Regions from separate parts of the Mesocryomonas lacus genome, predicted to be linked through region 1. Evidence: predicted binding sites of a transcription regulator. Region 1 holds the regulator's gene; the other holds the start of a gene.
What was found. The regulator PhoB, encoded in region 1, activates phosphate uptake and scavenging genes when phosphate is short. The targets are predictions, from matches to a motif close to TGTCATNNANCTGTCAT.
Positions count from the first base shown of each region.

Region 2: phnF (phosphonate metabolism transcriptional regulator PhnF) is a predicted target of PhoB. The motif match lies at 1,814-1,830, and genes of this name have one in related genera.

Region 1 covers NZ_JBUZWF020000003.1:724,399-731,723, reverse strand. Annotated here, with positions in the region: gene pstC (phosphate ABC transporter permease subunit PstC) at 1-275, shown strand, start outside; gene pstA (phosphate ABC transporter permease PstA) at 272-1,591, shown strand; gene pstB (phosphate ABC transporter ATP-binding protein PstB) at 1,609-2,418, shown strand; gene phoU (phosphate signaling complex protein PhoU) at 2,537-3,274, shown strand; gene phoB (phosphate regulon transcriptional regulator PhoB) at 3,285-4,055, shown strand; gene ACZLZQ_RS13130 (alpha/beta fold hydrolase) at 4,085-4,981, opposite strand; gene ACZLZQ_RS13125 (DUF3297 family protein) at 5,324-5,569, shown strand; gene ACZLZQ_RS13120 (Ig-like domain-containing protein) at 5,743-7,325, opposite strand, start outside.
Region 2 covers NZ_JBUZWF020000003.1:380,648-387,972, forward strand. Annotated here, with positions in the region: gene ACZLZQ_RS11610 (carbon-phosphorus lyase complex subunit) at 1-627, opposite strand, end outside; gene phnH (phosphonate C-P lyase system protein PhnH) at 629-1,234, opposite strand; gene phnG (phosphonate C-P lyase system protein PhnG) at 1,234-1,710, opposite strand; gene phnF (phosphonate metabolism transcriptional regulator PhnF) at 1,870-2,592, shown strand; gene ACZLZQ_RS11630 (hypothetical protein) at 2,762-3,517, opposite strand; gene ACZLZQ_RS11635 (CehA/McbA family metallohydrolase domain-containing protein) at 3,764-4,660, opposite strand; gene ACZLZQ_RS11640 (TetR/AcrR family transcriptional regulator) at 4,776-5,390, opposite strand; gene ACZLZQ_RS11645 (MFS transporter) at 5,496-6,701, shown strand; gene ACZLZQ_RS11650 (AAA family ATPase) at 6,906-7,325, shown strand, end outside.

The DNA of each region.
Region 1 (7,325 bases):
TCTCGGCGCTGCTGCTCACCGCCTCCCGCGCCATCGGCGAGACGATGATTGTCGTGCTGGCCGCGGGCGTCGCCGCCAACCTCACCATCAACCCTTTCGAGGCGATGACCACGGTCACCGTCAAGATCGTCAACCAGCTGACCGGCGATCTCGTCTTCAACTCGCCGCAGACGCTGGTGGCCTTCGCGCTCGGCCTCACCCTCTTCGCGGTGACGCTCTGCCTCAACATCTTTGCCCTCTACATCGTCCGTAAGTACCGGGAGCAGTACGAATGACCGACGCGACCGTCGACGGCGCCCGCGCGCCAAGCCATGCCGCCCCCCGTCGCGACATCGGAATCAAGAAGCGCTACGCCGCCGAGCGCCGCTTCAAGACCTATGGCATCATCGCCATCCTGATCGGCCTCGCCTTCCTGGTACTGCTGCTCTGGAGCGTCGTGTCGAAAGGCTATACCGCCTTCTTCCAGACCGAGATCCGGCTGCCCATCACCTTCGAACAGTCGATCGTCGACCCGAAGAACACCGGCGGCAAGGACGACAAGGCGCTGATGATGGCCAACTATCCGCGGCTGGCGCAGAACGCCATCGTCGCGGCGCTGAAGATCGATCCGAACGACAAGGCCGCCGTCAAGGAAGCCTCCGCCCTCGTGTCGCAGGGCGTGCGCATCCAGCTGCGCAACGAGGTGATGAACGACCTCACGATCATCGGCCAGACCCGCGATCTCTGGGTGTTCGCGGACTCGAAGGTCGACAGCTCGGTCAAGGGCCAGTTCGACAACACCGTCGAGGAAAGCCGGCGGCCGATCAACGACCGCCAGCTCGGCTGGATCAAGCAGCTCGAGGAAGCCGGCCAGCTGGAGCAGCGCTTCAACTGGGGCCTGTTCACCTTCGGCGGCTCGAGCCGCGCTGAAACCTCGGGCGTCGGCGTCGCGCTGATCGGCTCGGCCTACATGATGCTGATCGTTCTCGCTCTGGCGCTGCCGATCGGCGTCGCCGCCTCGATCTATCTCGAGGAATTCGCCCCGAAGAACCGCCTGACCGACCTTATCGAGGTCAACATCAACAACCTCGCGGCGGTGCCCTCGATCGTCTACGGTCTGCTCGGTCTTGCGGTCTTCATCAACTATTTCGGCATGCCCCGCTCGGCCGCGCTGGTCGGCGGCCTCGTGCTCAGCCTGATGACCTTGCCGACGATCATCATCGCCACGCGGGCAGCCCTCAAGGCGGTGCCGCCCTCGATCCGCGCCGCGGCCCTCGGCCTTGGCGCCTCCAAGATGCAGATGGTGTTCCAGCACGTCCTGCCGCTGGCCGCTCCCGGCATCCTGACCGGCACGATCATCGGCCTGGCGCACGCCCTCGGCGAGACCGCGCCGCTGCTCCTCATCGGCATGGTGGCCTTCGTCGCCGATGTGCCGTCCTCGCCGCTGGCAGCCTCGACCGCCTTGCCCGTGCAAATCTACATGTGGGCGAACGAGGCGGAACGTGCTTTCGTGGAACGCACGTCCGGCGCCATCATGATCCTGCTTCTTTTCCTGGCTGCAATGAACCTTGCAGCCGTCATCCTTCGGCGGCGCTTCGAGCGTCGCTGGTAGAACGGTGGACAGAAATGATGGAAAATATCCAAGCGACACTCAATAAAGGTCCCGCCGTGCATTCAAACCGTCCGATCAAGATGAAGGGCGAGAACGTCACCGTCCATTACGGTGGCAAGCAGGCGCTGCATGGCGTCAGCCTCGACGTCCAGGATCGCCAGGTCACCGCGCTGATCGGCCCGTCGGGCTGCGGCAAGTCGACCTTCCTGCGCTGCCTCAACCGGATGAACGACACCATCGACCACTGCAAGGTCGGCGGTCTCATCACCCTCGACGGCGAGAACGTCTACAACCCCGCCATCGACGTCGTCGAGCTCCGGGCCCGCGTCGGCATGGTGTTCCAGAAGCCTAACCCGTTCCCGAAGTCGATCTTCGAGAACGTCTCCTACGGCCCGCGCATCCATGGCCTCGCCAAGTCGAAGACCGATCTGGAAGAGATCGTCGTCACCAGCCTGCGCCGCGCCGGCCTCTATGAAGAGGTCAAGGACCGGCTCGACGAGGCCGGCACCGGCCTCTCCGGCGGCCAGCAGCAGCGCCTCTGCATCGCCCGCGCGATCGCCGTGTCGCCCGAGGTCATCCTGATGGACGAGCCCTGCTCGGCCCTCGACCCGATCGCCACCGCCAAGGTGGAGGAGCTGATCGACGAGCTGAAGCAGAACTACACGATCGTCATCGTCACCCATTCGATGCAGCAGGCGGCCCGCGTCAGCCAGGTCACCGCCATGTTCCATCTCGGCAACATCGCCGAGGTCGGCCCGACCGAGAAGATGTTCCAGAACCCGGACGACAAGCGCACGCAGGACTACATCACCGGCCGCTTCGGCTGAACCAGCCGGCCGCGCCCCAAGACGGGCGCGGCCGGCGTATCCAATGATCCGCATCGCCGGCCGCGACCCGAGAGTCCCGCGACGGCGGCTGCGCCCAACGAGAACAGGGAGACGAACCATGGACGAGCACATCGTCACGTCCTACGACGAGGAACTGAAGTTCATCGTCCGGCGCATTTCCGAGATGGGCGGCCAGGCGGAACGCATGGTCGAGCGCTCGGTCGCCGCGCTCATCAACAGCGACTGGGGCCTGGCCCAGTCGGTTGTCGCGGATGACCTGATGCTCGACGCCGCCCAGCGCGAGCTCGACGAACGCGCCATCATGACCATCGCCAAGCGTCAGCCAATGGCGCAGGACCTGCGCGAGATCGTCGGCGCGATCCGCATCTCCAGCGACCTCGAGCGCATCGGCGACCTCGGCAAGAACATCGCCAAGCGCGTCATCGCCGTGCACGAGCACCAGCAGCCGATCAAGCTGGTGCGTGGCATCGAGCATCTCTCCGAGCTCGCCATCGAGCAGCTGAAGGAAGTGCTTGACGCCTATGCCAGCCGCGACCACGTGCGCGCGCAGGCTATCCGCGAGGCGGATGAAGAGATCGACGCGATGTACACGTCGATCTTCCGCGAGTTGCTGACCTACATGATGGAAGATCCGCGCAACATCACCGCCTGCACGCATCTCCTCTTCAGCGCCAAGAACATCGAGCGCATCGGCGACCACGCCACCAACATTGCCGAGACCATCTACTACATCAAGACCGGTGAGCAGATGGAATCCGAGCGACCGAAGAGTGACACCACCCCGTCGATGACCGTCGGCGTGAAGGATTCCGGCCCGTCGACCGGAAACATGTAGGAACAGGCAGATGAACGCGCGCATCGTCGTCGTCGAGGACGAGGAGGCCCTGGGCGTCCTCCTCCGCTACAATCTCGAAGCCGAGGGCTACACCGTCGAGGTCATCGACAATGGAGACGAGGCCGATCTTCGGCTGAAGGAGCAGACGCCCGACCTCATCATCCTCGATTGGATGCTGCCTGGCATTTCCGGCGTCGAGATCTGCCGTCGGGTACGCGGCCGGCCGGCGACGGAACGGCTGCCGATCCTGATGCTCACCGCCCGCGGCGAGGAGAAGCAGCGGATCCAGGGACTGACGACGGGCGCCGACGACTACCTCGTCAAGCCCTTCTCGATGGCCGAGCTGATGGCCCGGGTGCGGAGCCTGCTCTGGCGCTCCAACCCGCAGAAGCTGTCCGACCATCTGACCGCCGGCGACATCAAGCTCGACCGCGCCAACCATCGCGCCTACCGCAACGGCCGCGAGCTGAAGCTCGGACCGACCGAGTTCAAGCTGCTGCAGTTCTTCATGATCTCGCCCGGCCGGGTGTTCTCGCGCGAGCAGCTGCTCGACGGCGTCTGGGGCCGCGACATCTATGTCGACGAGCGCACCGTCGACGTCCACATCGGCCGCCTGCGCAAGGCCATCAACCGCGGCCGCCAGCGCGACCCCGTCCGCACCGTCCGCGGCGCCGGCTACTCCTTCGACGAGCATTTCGCCGCCGTGGTGCCGACGTTGCAGCGTAGCGCCGACGACGAGGGCAAGATGGCGCTGGCCGAGCGTCAGGCAAGCGAGGGCTGACGCCGCAGTTTTAGGGAACGCAGCTCCGCTCACCCTCCGCCGCGAACCGCCGGACCAGCCTTGCCCGGTGACGGGTCCTTGAAATCCTGCAGGACCGTGCCGGCCTCGTCGGCCTGCAGGCTCGCGGCGCTGCCGGGGGCGTCGACGAAGGCGAGCACTGCCTCGGCGTAGCCGACCGGGTCCTCCAGCGGGGCGGAGTGTCCAACATTCGGGAGCAGCAGGAAGTGCGCGCCGGGAATGGCATTGGCGATCATCTCGGTATGCTCTCGGCTGATCGCCTCGTCGTGGTCGCCGATGACGATCATCGTCGGCACGGTGATCGAGGCCAGCTGCGCCAGCGTGAAGTTCGGCTCGTTCGCCCAGAGCGCGAAGATTTCGTCGTCGATGTTGTCGTAATGGCCGAGCGCCGGCAGCGCCTTGCCTTCCGCGATCGCCTTGCGGTTGGCGAGGGCGCCGTCGGGCGTCACGTTGGCGGCCTGGATGAACATCCCCGACAGCCGGTCGGGGTGGTGGATGGCGATGTCGAGGCCGATGATGCCGCCATCGCTCCAGCCGACCAGCGATACTTTCGGCAGCTTCAGGAGATCGAGGAGCTTTAGGTAGTCGCGCGCCATCAGGTGATAGGTGATCGGCTTCTTGTCGCGCGTCGAGCGGCCCTGCCCGCGGCTGTCGGCGACGATAACGAGGTGATGCGCCGAGAGCGTCGCGATCTGCTGCCGCCAGACGTCTCCGCTGGCAAGGCCTCCGGGGATCAGCAGGATCGGCGGCCCCTTGCCGTAGATCTGGTAGAACATCGAGATGCCGTCGACATGCGCAAAGCCTGAATCGCGTGGTTTGACGAGCTTCAGCCGCGCTTCGGCTGTCTGGACCCCACCCACGCTCATCGCCAGTGCCAAGGCGCAGAGCAATCCGACGATCCGTTTCATGGGCGGCTCCATGTCCAAATTTTCCCAATCCTGAGCGCTTGCGCGTTGCAGCACAAGCATTGGAAGCGTCGAAAGATCCGGCTTTCCGTGCCTCCGGCTCGGCGCTGCAGGGTCTTCAGGCAGGCGGACACTCTCCCGTCAAGCACGACTGCGTGAGCGGCTGCCGGGAGCGCGCCAGGGCATGGAGCGCCGAGGCGTATTGCAACAAGTGTTGGCGAAACCCCGCCAAGCTTGTATCTCCGGCGCAACGCATCAAAAGATGAGACGCTGGACATGACCGACACACCCAAGGCCGAGACCTCCGAGACGCCAGCCACCGAGACGGCCGAGCAGGCGGCACCGATGGCCGACATCGCCTTGCCCGACCGCCTTGCGGCCGATCCGTCGAGCCCGTTCCACAATCCTGAACTGCTGGCGATGGGGATCGGCGTCCGGTTCAAGGGCGTCGAGAAGACCAATGTCGAGGAATACTGCGTCAGCGAAGGCTGGATCCGCGTTCCCGCCGGCAATGCGAAGGACCGCCGCGGCAATCCGATGACGCTGAAGCTGAAGGGCCCGGTCGAGGTCTATCTGCGCGGCGAGGACTGAGGGCGCCGGCAAGGCGCTTTCCATCTTGGACTGCCGCACTTTGGGGCGCGGCAATCCGTCGAATGCGGTCCGACAGAGCACCGTGCGTCCCTGAGGGACACACGGTGCTCTGTCTTTTTTGTACTGACAGCATTTTTCCTTAATTGGGTAAGTCCAACCACTTGCGGGATGCTCTAGAAGCGGAGCGCGTTGTAGAGGTCGACAATGCCCTCGCCGATATCGGCAAGCTCGGCTCTCAGCTGCTGCGAGAACAGGGCGGCGCCCGCCGTCGTAGCCTCATCGCCCCGGAGGTTCTCCGTCACCGCCCCGCTGCGCACGTCGATGGTGATGACGCTCTGCGACACGGCCCCGTTCTCGTCCACCGCCTGGACTTTCAACGCGATCGTCTCGAGGCCCGCCGGTGGGTAGCCGAAGACGACGCCCCCGTTCTCAGACGACAGCCAGGCCGGCAGCGCGCGCCCGTCCGCCAGCGTCACCCGCGTTTCATGTCCGATCCGCGCGCCTTCGCGCGTCTCGCTTGCGGCCACCATCACGTAGAGGACGCCCTCGTTGATCGTGGTGTCGACGACGAAGGAGGTGCCGTCCCGTTGCGACAGCAGCTGCCCGATATCGGACCCGCCGAGAAAAGGCGCTGCGCTGAAGCTGTCGAGGCGGCCTCCTGTCTCGCTCCAGTCCGTCTGGGCCCGCACCGTGCGGGCGATCAGCTCGTCCGCCGGCATCCCGGCAAGGCCGTTGAGGTCCTGCATCGCGTCGATCGCGTTGTCGAGCGAGCGCTGCCCGACAGGCCCCGCATCGATGCTGCCAAGGCTGCCGACCGCCACCAGCACCTCGCCGTCGGCATCGACCGAGCGAACCGGCCGACCGATCGTCCTCAATGAAGCGTTCGCGTCCGGTCCGGGCGCGGGGACGTCGATATCGACCGTCACCGGTTCGGTGCGGCCAGGGCGAACGCCGATGGTCGCGCTGCCGGTGACCGTCGCCGTGCCATCGCTGACCGAGAAGCTGAAACTGTCGGAACCGGTATAGGCAGGCGTCGGCACGTAGCTGTAGCGGCCGTCCGGCGAAAGCGTCAGCGTGCCGTTCCGCGGCGCCTGCGTGACGGTGTAGACGAGCGGATCGCCATCGGGATCGAACCCGCCGAGCGTTCCGGTAGTCGGGCCGCCCGCCACCGCGTCGATGCGCAGCGGCGGCAGCATTGGCGCATCGTTGATAGCGGCCACTGCCCCGCCGACGCTGCCGGTGCTGGCAAGGCCGGCTGCGTTGCGGACGGTATAGCTGAAGCCCGCGGGACCGTTGTAGTTCGGCGACGGTGTGAAGCTCAGCGTTCCGTCCGGGTTCAGGGCGACCATGCCCGACGCGATCCGGACCGGCGCGCCGACCGCAATCGGCCGGCCGTCGATCTCGGTGACCGTCAGCCCGGTACCGTCGGGGTCGCGGTCGTTGCCGGTCACGTCAAGCGTCACGGTGCCGTCCTCCGGCACGGTGAAGCTGTCGGCGCCGGTCACCGGCAGGTCCGGCACGTCGGCGACCGAGACGCTGAACGTCTCGATCCGCGTCCCGCCCCGCCCGTCGGAGACCGCGACGGCAAAGCTGTCGCCGCCGTTGAAGTCGGCCGCCGGCGTGTAGGTGAAGGTCCCGTCGGCGTTGACGACGACGCTGCCGTGCGCCGGCGCCGCGGCAAGGGTGAACGTCACCGGATCGCCATCAACGTCGCGTGCCAGGATGGCACCGCTCAGCGGCCGGTCCTCGATCGCCG
Region 2 (7,325 bases), 340 kb from region 1:
GCGGGTGAGGTCGCCGGGCTCGGCGTCTTCAGTCGTGCGAAGACCAACGGTGTCGTTCTCGTGCTCGCCGGCGCCAGCGTCGGGACTGACATTGGTCGCGGGCGCGTCGGCGCGTCGGTCCGGCTCGATCAACCCCTCGTCGCCGAGAAGGTCGGTGACACGTGGGCAAAAACCCTCGTCGCCGGACAGCGCGCGGCGAAGCCCGGTCTCGACCGGTTCGTCGCCGGCCATGGCGGGATCGATCAGCCGGTGGGTGTAGTCGAAGGTCGGCCCCAGCAACTGCCCGCCCGGCAGGTCCTTGTAGGTTGCCGAGACCCGGCGCTCGATGGCCATCTTGCCCGTATTGACCGGCACGGAGTTGCCGAAACGCGGCAGCGTGGTGCGGTAGGCGCGCAGGAGGAAGATCGCCTCGATCAGGTCGCCGCGCGACTGGCGCACCGCCATGGCGGCAAGCTCGACGTCGTAGAGCGAGCCCTCGGCCATCACCCGGTCGAGGCCGAGCGCGAGCTGGCCGGCGATCTGCTCGAGCGTCAGCGCGGGGACGTCGCGCGCGCCGCGGCGGCGGTCGGCGAGGAGGCGGTGGGCATTCTGGATGGCGGCTTCGCCACCCTTCACGGCGACGTACATGTCAGGCGCTCCGAATGCGGGTGGTGCGCGGAAAACCGATTGCCTGGCTGCCGGCGACGAGCAGCACGTCGATGCCGCGCGGAAACAGCGCCTGGTTGATGGCCCAGTCGGCAAAGAAGGCCGGGGTCAGCCCGCGCGGGCGGATCGTCACTGAGGCTTCGATGCCGGGACCTGAGAGCGTCAGCGGCGCGCCGGTGGCGAGGTCGTCCAGCACCAGGATCAGCGTCGTCGAGCGGTCGGGATAGTCGGCGGTGCCGAGCGCGAAGTCGGAGAGGTTGGGAAGGTCCGCGCCGGCGCTCGCGACGGCGAAGCGCGCCTGGCCCGGCGCCTTCACCTGGATCGCGCCGGTCTGGAAGCCGATCCATTGGACGACGTCCGGCGCTTGGCGCAGCGAGGCGTCGAGCCAGACCGGCGTGTCGTAGTCGGCGAGCGCCGCGAGGATGCTGGCGGCGGCCGGCGCGAGGGCGCCGGGCGCCTTGACGCGCGCGCCGAGCTCGACCGCCGTGCCCGGCCGCGACAGGGCCTGCATCACCCCGGCGAAGACCGCCTGGCTGTCGAAGACCGGGTCGGTGAAGCCCCCGTCGATGCCGTTCATATCCTTGCCCATCAATCGTCTCCGCGTACGACGGTGAAGAAATCGACCCGCGTCGCCTGGGTCTCCTCGGCGGCCTTGCGGTCGTCCTCGGCTTGCGCGGCGAGGACCGGGCCGACGATTTCGGCCTCAATCGCCGCGCGCCAGTCCGGCCGCTGCCAAGCAGCATCGAGCGTGGCGGCGAGGCGCGCCTTGTCGGCGTCGCGGCCGAGCACCATCGCGTGGCCGACCTCGCCGGAGGGAAGGCGAACGGTCGCGCGGGTGACGCTGGCCTCGCCGAGGTTGAACGGTGCGCCGCCGCCGCCGATGCGGCCGCGCAGCATGACGAGCCCGGCCTCCGGCCCGCGCACCGGCAGCGCCGCCATGCCGCCGCCAATGGCCTGCCAGCCTTCAGCCAGCACCGGCGTGGCGGCGGCGGCGAAGGCGCCGATGGCGCGCTGGCGGGCGGCCGTCGCGTCGGTTTCGGGAATGGCGTTGCTCTCTTCGATCATCTCGCCCTCGGTTGTCTCTGCGTCTTCGGCCGCCTGCTTCTGCGACCAGTTGTCTATTGGTATAGACAACTATATCTATCTACTGATATCTACACCCCGAGACGTGACAGGACAATGACGCCGAATGGTTTTGTCGGCGGACGCAAGAAAGGATGAGGCATGATCGGGGGCGAAGAGGGGATCGCGCGCTGGCGCAGCGTTGCCGACGGCATCCGCGCGATGATCACTGATGCGGCCGGCGCGATGGAGAAGCTGCCGGTGGAGGCGGAACTGGCCGAGCGCTTCCAGGTCAACCGCCACACCGTGCGAAGAGCGATCGCCGCGTTGTCGGCCGAGGGCCTGGTGCGCGCCGAGCGCGGGCGCGGCACCTTCGTCGACCGGCTGCCTGAGCGCCTCGCCTATCCCGTCGGCGCCCGCACGCGCTTCTCCGAGAACATCACCAGCCAATCGCGCCAGCCGGCCGGGCGGCTGATCGCCTCCAAACGCGAGGCGGCAAATGCCCGGATCGCCGCGGCGCTGAAGGTCCGGATCGGCGCCCCGCTGCACCGGCTGGAGACGCTGAGCGTCGCCGACGGCGTGGCGATGTCGCTGGCCACCTCCTGGTTTCCGGCCGAGCGCTTTCCCGGCATCGTCGCGGCCTATGCCGAGAGCGGCTCGATCACCCGGGCGCTCGCCGCCGAGGGCGTCGCCGACTACCGCCGACAGGAGACTCGCGTCATCGCATCGCGGGTTACCCCAGCCGACGCCGAACATCTCGGCTGCCCGCGCGACGCGGTGGTGCTGGTGACCGATTCGCTGAACTGCGATCCCGATGACACGCCGATCCAGCTGTCGCGGGCGCGGTTCCTGGCGGAGCGGATCGAGCTGGTGTTCCGGACGTGAGAACCATCAACGGCAAGGCGCTGTCGATTCACTACCCCGGCAATTTCGACGCGGCATCGGTCGCAGCTCAGCGCCGGTGGACGGATACTCGCGGTTGCCGGGCAAGCTGGACTCCCGTTGCGGCTGTCGAAAACCCAGGTCCAGCTTTGCGGCGGCCAGTCCTGGCAGATCAGCCGAGGGCGTAGCCGAACTGCCGCTCGACGTCGGAATCGAGCTGCGAACGCACGAAAGCCTCATCCGCCGGCGACAGGGGCTCGTATTGCCGCTCGACGAAGCGGTTGAACCCGTTGCCCTTGTAGGATTGGAGGGCGCCGAGATCTCCCGCCGGGACGCGCTGCAGGAGATCGCCGAATACCGAGAGGATGGTGTCGGGGGCCGAGGTCAGGAGCGCCAGGTCGAGCAGGCACAGATTGGCGCTGCGCGCGTAGAGCCCGCTCCATGCGTGCAGCTTGGCAGTCCGCTTGCGCAGTGGATTGGCAAACCGACGGCCGGTCGCGGGATCGCGCTCGTGCAACATTTCCCGGTTGTACATCGGATGGTGCTCATCGATGCCACCGACCTCGTGATCCCAGTAGCTGTGCCATTCCGCGCGGATGAAGTCGGAAAAGGGCATGGCCTTGAGATCGGCGTGCGCGTGCCAGGGCTGCCGGTGGAGGCTGCGGATCCAGTCGACCGGATGACGTGCGACGACGCAGACGAGGACGTCGCTCGGAAACAGGATCTGATCCGGCACGAACCAATGCTTGAAGCCGTAGCGATCGGTGATGGTCTCCCAGCCGAAGTTGGCGGCGAGCAGTTTGGTGAGGACATTCGTTCCGCTACAGCGCTGCCCGAAGATCTGGATCTGTCGCACCGGCCGGGGCAAGGCCTGATGGATGCGGAGCCCGTTTGCTGGCGTCTGCCAGTCGTTTCCGGCCGCTTCCATTTCGTTCGTTCGAAGGCTTGTCGATAGCATCCTGGCCACTCGTCTGATCGCTGCTCTGCCGAAGAACATTCGCGATTGAATAGGTCCACCCCATCGAGGAAAGACGCTTTGAAATCAAGGTGGGGGCGGACCCTTCGTGCCTTTTCCGAACGGATGGCGCGCCAGCCGAAGCTTTCAAAATGCCCTTCGCAGGGCTCCTTCAGGCAGGCGCGGCACGGCCATCACATTCGCGGCAGCGGCGCGTTTCTAAAGCCAGATCGGGTTCGACCAGGCCTGCTTTCCCGCCGCGTCCATCACCACCACGCGGCACCAGTCGCCGGCGAAGCGTTCGATTGGCAGGTCGGCATGGGTGATGCCGGGGCCGCCGCGGTATTCGGCGCGGGAACCGCGGCCGACGAGGGCAATGCCTGCGGCGGGTTCGCAGTCGACCGAGAGCATCTTCCCGGCGACCGCGATGTCGGTGATCACAGGGCCGCGAGAGGAGTAGAAGGCGCCGGCCTTGATGGCGGCGAGGAGCGCCTGCGGCTCGTTCACTTCCGCCTTCACCATCATCCAGCCGCCGAGCGCGTCGTCGATCTTGAAATGCGCGTCGTCGGCGGCGTAGCCGGTGAGGCGGAACCCTTCCGAGAGCAGCGCGTCGAGGAGGGCGGTGCCGTCCGGCCGGTCGCATTCGAGGTGACAGCCGGTGTTGTAGATCTCCACCGCATGGGCGATGCCGGCCATCTGCCGCCCGTCCTCGATGGTCAGCTGCGACCATTGCGGATGCGCGATGCCGAGGAAGGCGCCGGCCGCCACCGCTCGCTTGGCCAGCGCCACGGCATCCTTATTCTCGCCAAGCGGGGCGAAGTCCAGCGGCAGGCCACAGGCGAGAAGGTGCCAGATCTCGCCATGGCTGTTCTGAGGTGCATGGATCTCGGCGCCGAAAATGGTCGTGAAGGTTTTCGTGCGGAACGGCGTGGTGTCGACCACGGGGAAGCCGAAGCGCTCCAGAAAATGGTCGGAGAGGCAGAGGAAGTCGTAGCCGGCCTCGGCATAGGTCCGGCAGACGGCTTCGGGCGACAGCACGCCGTCCGAGGCGGTGGAATGGGTGTGGATGTTGCCGCGCCAGAAGGTGCCGGCGGCGGTGAAGGCGGTCTGGCCCATGGCAATGTCCTCGAATCCAGCGATGACGGGGCAATAGCGCCGGGTGTTGTCGGGGGTATGACGGCGGGCGGGGAGATGGGCCGGCGGCGATCGTCGACAGCCGGTGGCGGGAGCCTCAGGGAGCGGCGGGCCGCTGGGCGTCCCAGACGGCGAGGACGGTGCTGACCGCGGCGTCGAGGGCCTCCGGCGCAATGCCGTCGCGCGCCTGGAGCGAGAAGCCGAGGAGCAGGCCCTCGACCAGAGTCGCGAGGCCCACGGGATCGGTCTCCTCCCGCAATTCCCCGGAGGCGATCGCCCTCACGACGCAGCGGTGGATCGCCGTGCGGTTCACCAGCCTTTCGGCCGCGGACAGCGCCCCGAGGGCCTCGCTCTCCCCAGCGGAAACGCTCATCGACAGGACGATCAGGCATCCCGTCGGATGCGAGGGATCCGTCTGCATGCGCGCCGAGAGCCGCAGCGCCTGCTCGATCGCCGCGCGGGGCGAAAGGGTCTCATCCCTTAGCGACGCCGTGACCTGCCCGTGCGTTTCGAGGTAGCGCGCCAGCACTTCGCGGTAGAGCAATTCCTTGGAACCGAACGCCGCGTAGAAGCTCGCCGACGAGATGCCTCCCATGGCCCGCTTCAGCTGGTCCAGCGAGGTCGCGTCATAGCCATGCTGCCAGAACAGATGCAGGGCGCTCGTCAGCGCATCATCGCGATCAAAGCCTCTGGGGCGACCGGTCCGGGCCATGAAACCTCCCATTGTTGACTTCTGAATTAAGCGTTCCAGAAGTCGTTGACAAGCGGGAGGCCTTCGTCCACTTCTGGATCAATCGATCCACAAGGGTTCTGCCTCATGTCATCCGTCACGTCCCCACCCGAGCCCTATGCCGAACAGGAGAGGCTGCCGATGGCAGCGCTGCTGGCGCTCGCCATGACCGGCTTCACCGCAATCCTCACCGAAACCCTGCCCGCGGGTCTCCTACCGCAGATCGCCGAGGGACTGGACGTGTCCCAGGCGCTCGCGGGACAGCTCGTCACCCTCTACGCGGCAGGATCTCTCATCGCCGCCATTCCCCTGACCTTCCTGACGCAGGGCCTGCGGCGCAAGCCGACGCTGCTGGCCGCCATCGTCGGCTTCCTCGTCTTCAACACGGTCACCGCCCTGTCCGGCGACTATGCCCTGACGCTGGTGGCGCGCTTCATCGCCGGAGTCGCCGCAGGCCTCGCCTGGGCCATTCTGGCGGGCTATGCGCGCCGGATGGTCGTCGATCGCCTGAAGGGCAAGGCGCTGGCGATCGCCATGGTCGGAACGCCCATCGCTCTCTCGCTCGGGGTCCCCGCGGGCTCCTTCCTGGGGGCCGCAGTCGGCTGGCGATCGTCCTTCCTGGTGATGTCGGCGACCACCATCGTCCTCGTCGCCTGGGTGATGTGGAAGGTCCCCGATTTTGCCGGTCAGCCCCGCGGCGCGCGGCTTTCGGTCGGGCAGGTGTTCAGGACGCCGGGGATCCGGCCCATCCTCCTCACCATCCTCGCCTGGATGACGGCGCACAACATCCTCTACACCTATGTCGCGCCCTTTGCCGCGCGCAGCGGCCTGGCGGACCGGGTGGACCTCCTGCTGCTCGCTTTCGGGATCGCCGCGCTCGCCGGCATCTGGGTCACCGGCATCCTGGTGGACCGCATGCTGCGCGGACTGGTGCTGATCAGCCTCACCGCTTTCGGGGGCGTGACGCTCCTCCTCGGGGTCGCCGGGGACATCGCGCCCGTCGCCGTCACGGGTATCATCCTCTGGGGCCTGTCGTTCGGCGGCGCCGCCACGCTTCTCCAAACGGCTTCCGCCGATGCGGCCGGAGACGGCGTCGATATCGCCAGTGCGATGATCACCACGGTCTGGAACACGGCGATCGCCGCGGGCGGCATTGTCGGCGGCATCCTTCTCGACCGCTGGGGCGCCGGGGCGTTTCCCTGGACCATGCTCGCCCTCGTCGGCGCGGCGCTCGCCCTCGTCACCGTCTCGCGCCATCACGGCTTCAAGCCGGGCGCCCGCGCCGTCGCGTGATCCGCCATCGTCGCAACCCCGTTGAGGATGGGGCGCCTCGCTCTTCCAACCGCCCCCGCGCCCTCAACTCGCCGCGATCCCCATTCCCGGCTGTTGACCTACGGCTGATCCCTTCGTAAGCCATAGGTCCGGATTGGGCACCCGGATGGAGGCGATGTGGTGGATTCACCCTCGGTGCGTGCCCCTTTGACGGATCCCGGCCAGATGGCGGGCGGCGCGGCGACGGCCGGCAGGCCTGACGCGGACGCGGCGATCCGGGGGCGGATTTTTCAGCTGAAGGAAGGCCTGCAGGACGGGCTGATCGGCTGCGAGGCGCTGGTCGAGCGGCTGTTGATCGGGCTTTTGTCAGGTGGGCATCTCTTGGTCGAGGGCATGCCGGGGCTGGCCAAGACGCGCGCCGTCAAGCGCCTGGCCGAGGGGTTGGAGAGCACCTTGCACCGCATCCAGTGCACGCCCGACCTGATGCCCGCCGACATTACGGGAACGCCGATCTGGCAGCCCGACAAAGGCGGCTTCGAGTTCGCGCCGGGGCCGGTCTTCGCGTCGCTGGTGCTGGTCGACGAGATCAACCGCGCGCCGCCGAAGGTGCAGTCGGCGCTGCTCGAGGCGATGGCCGAGCGCCAG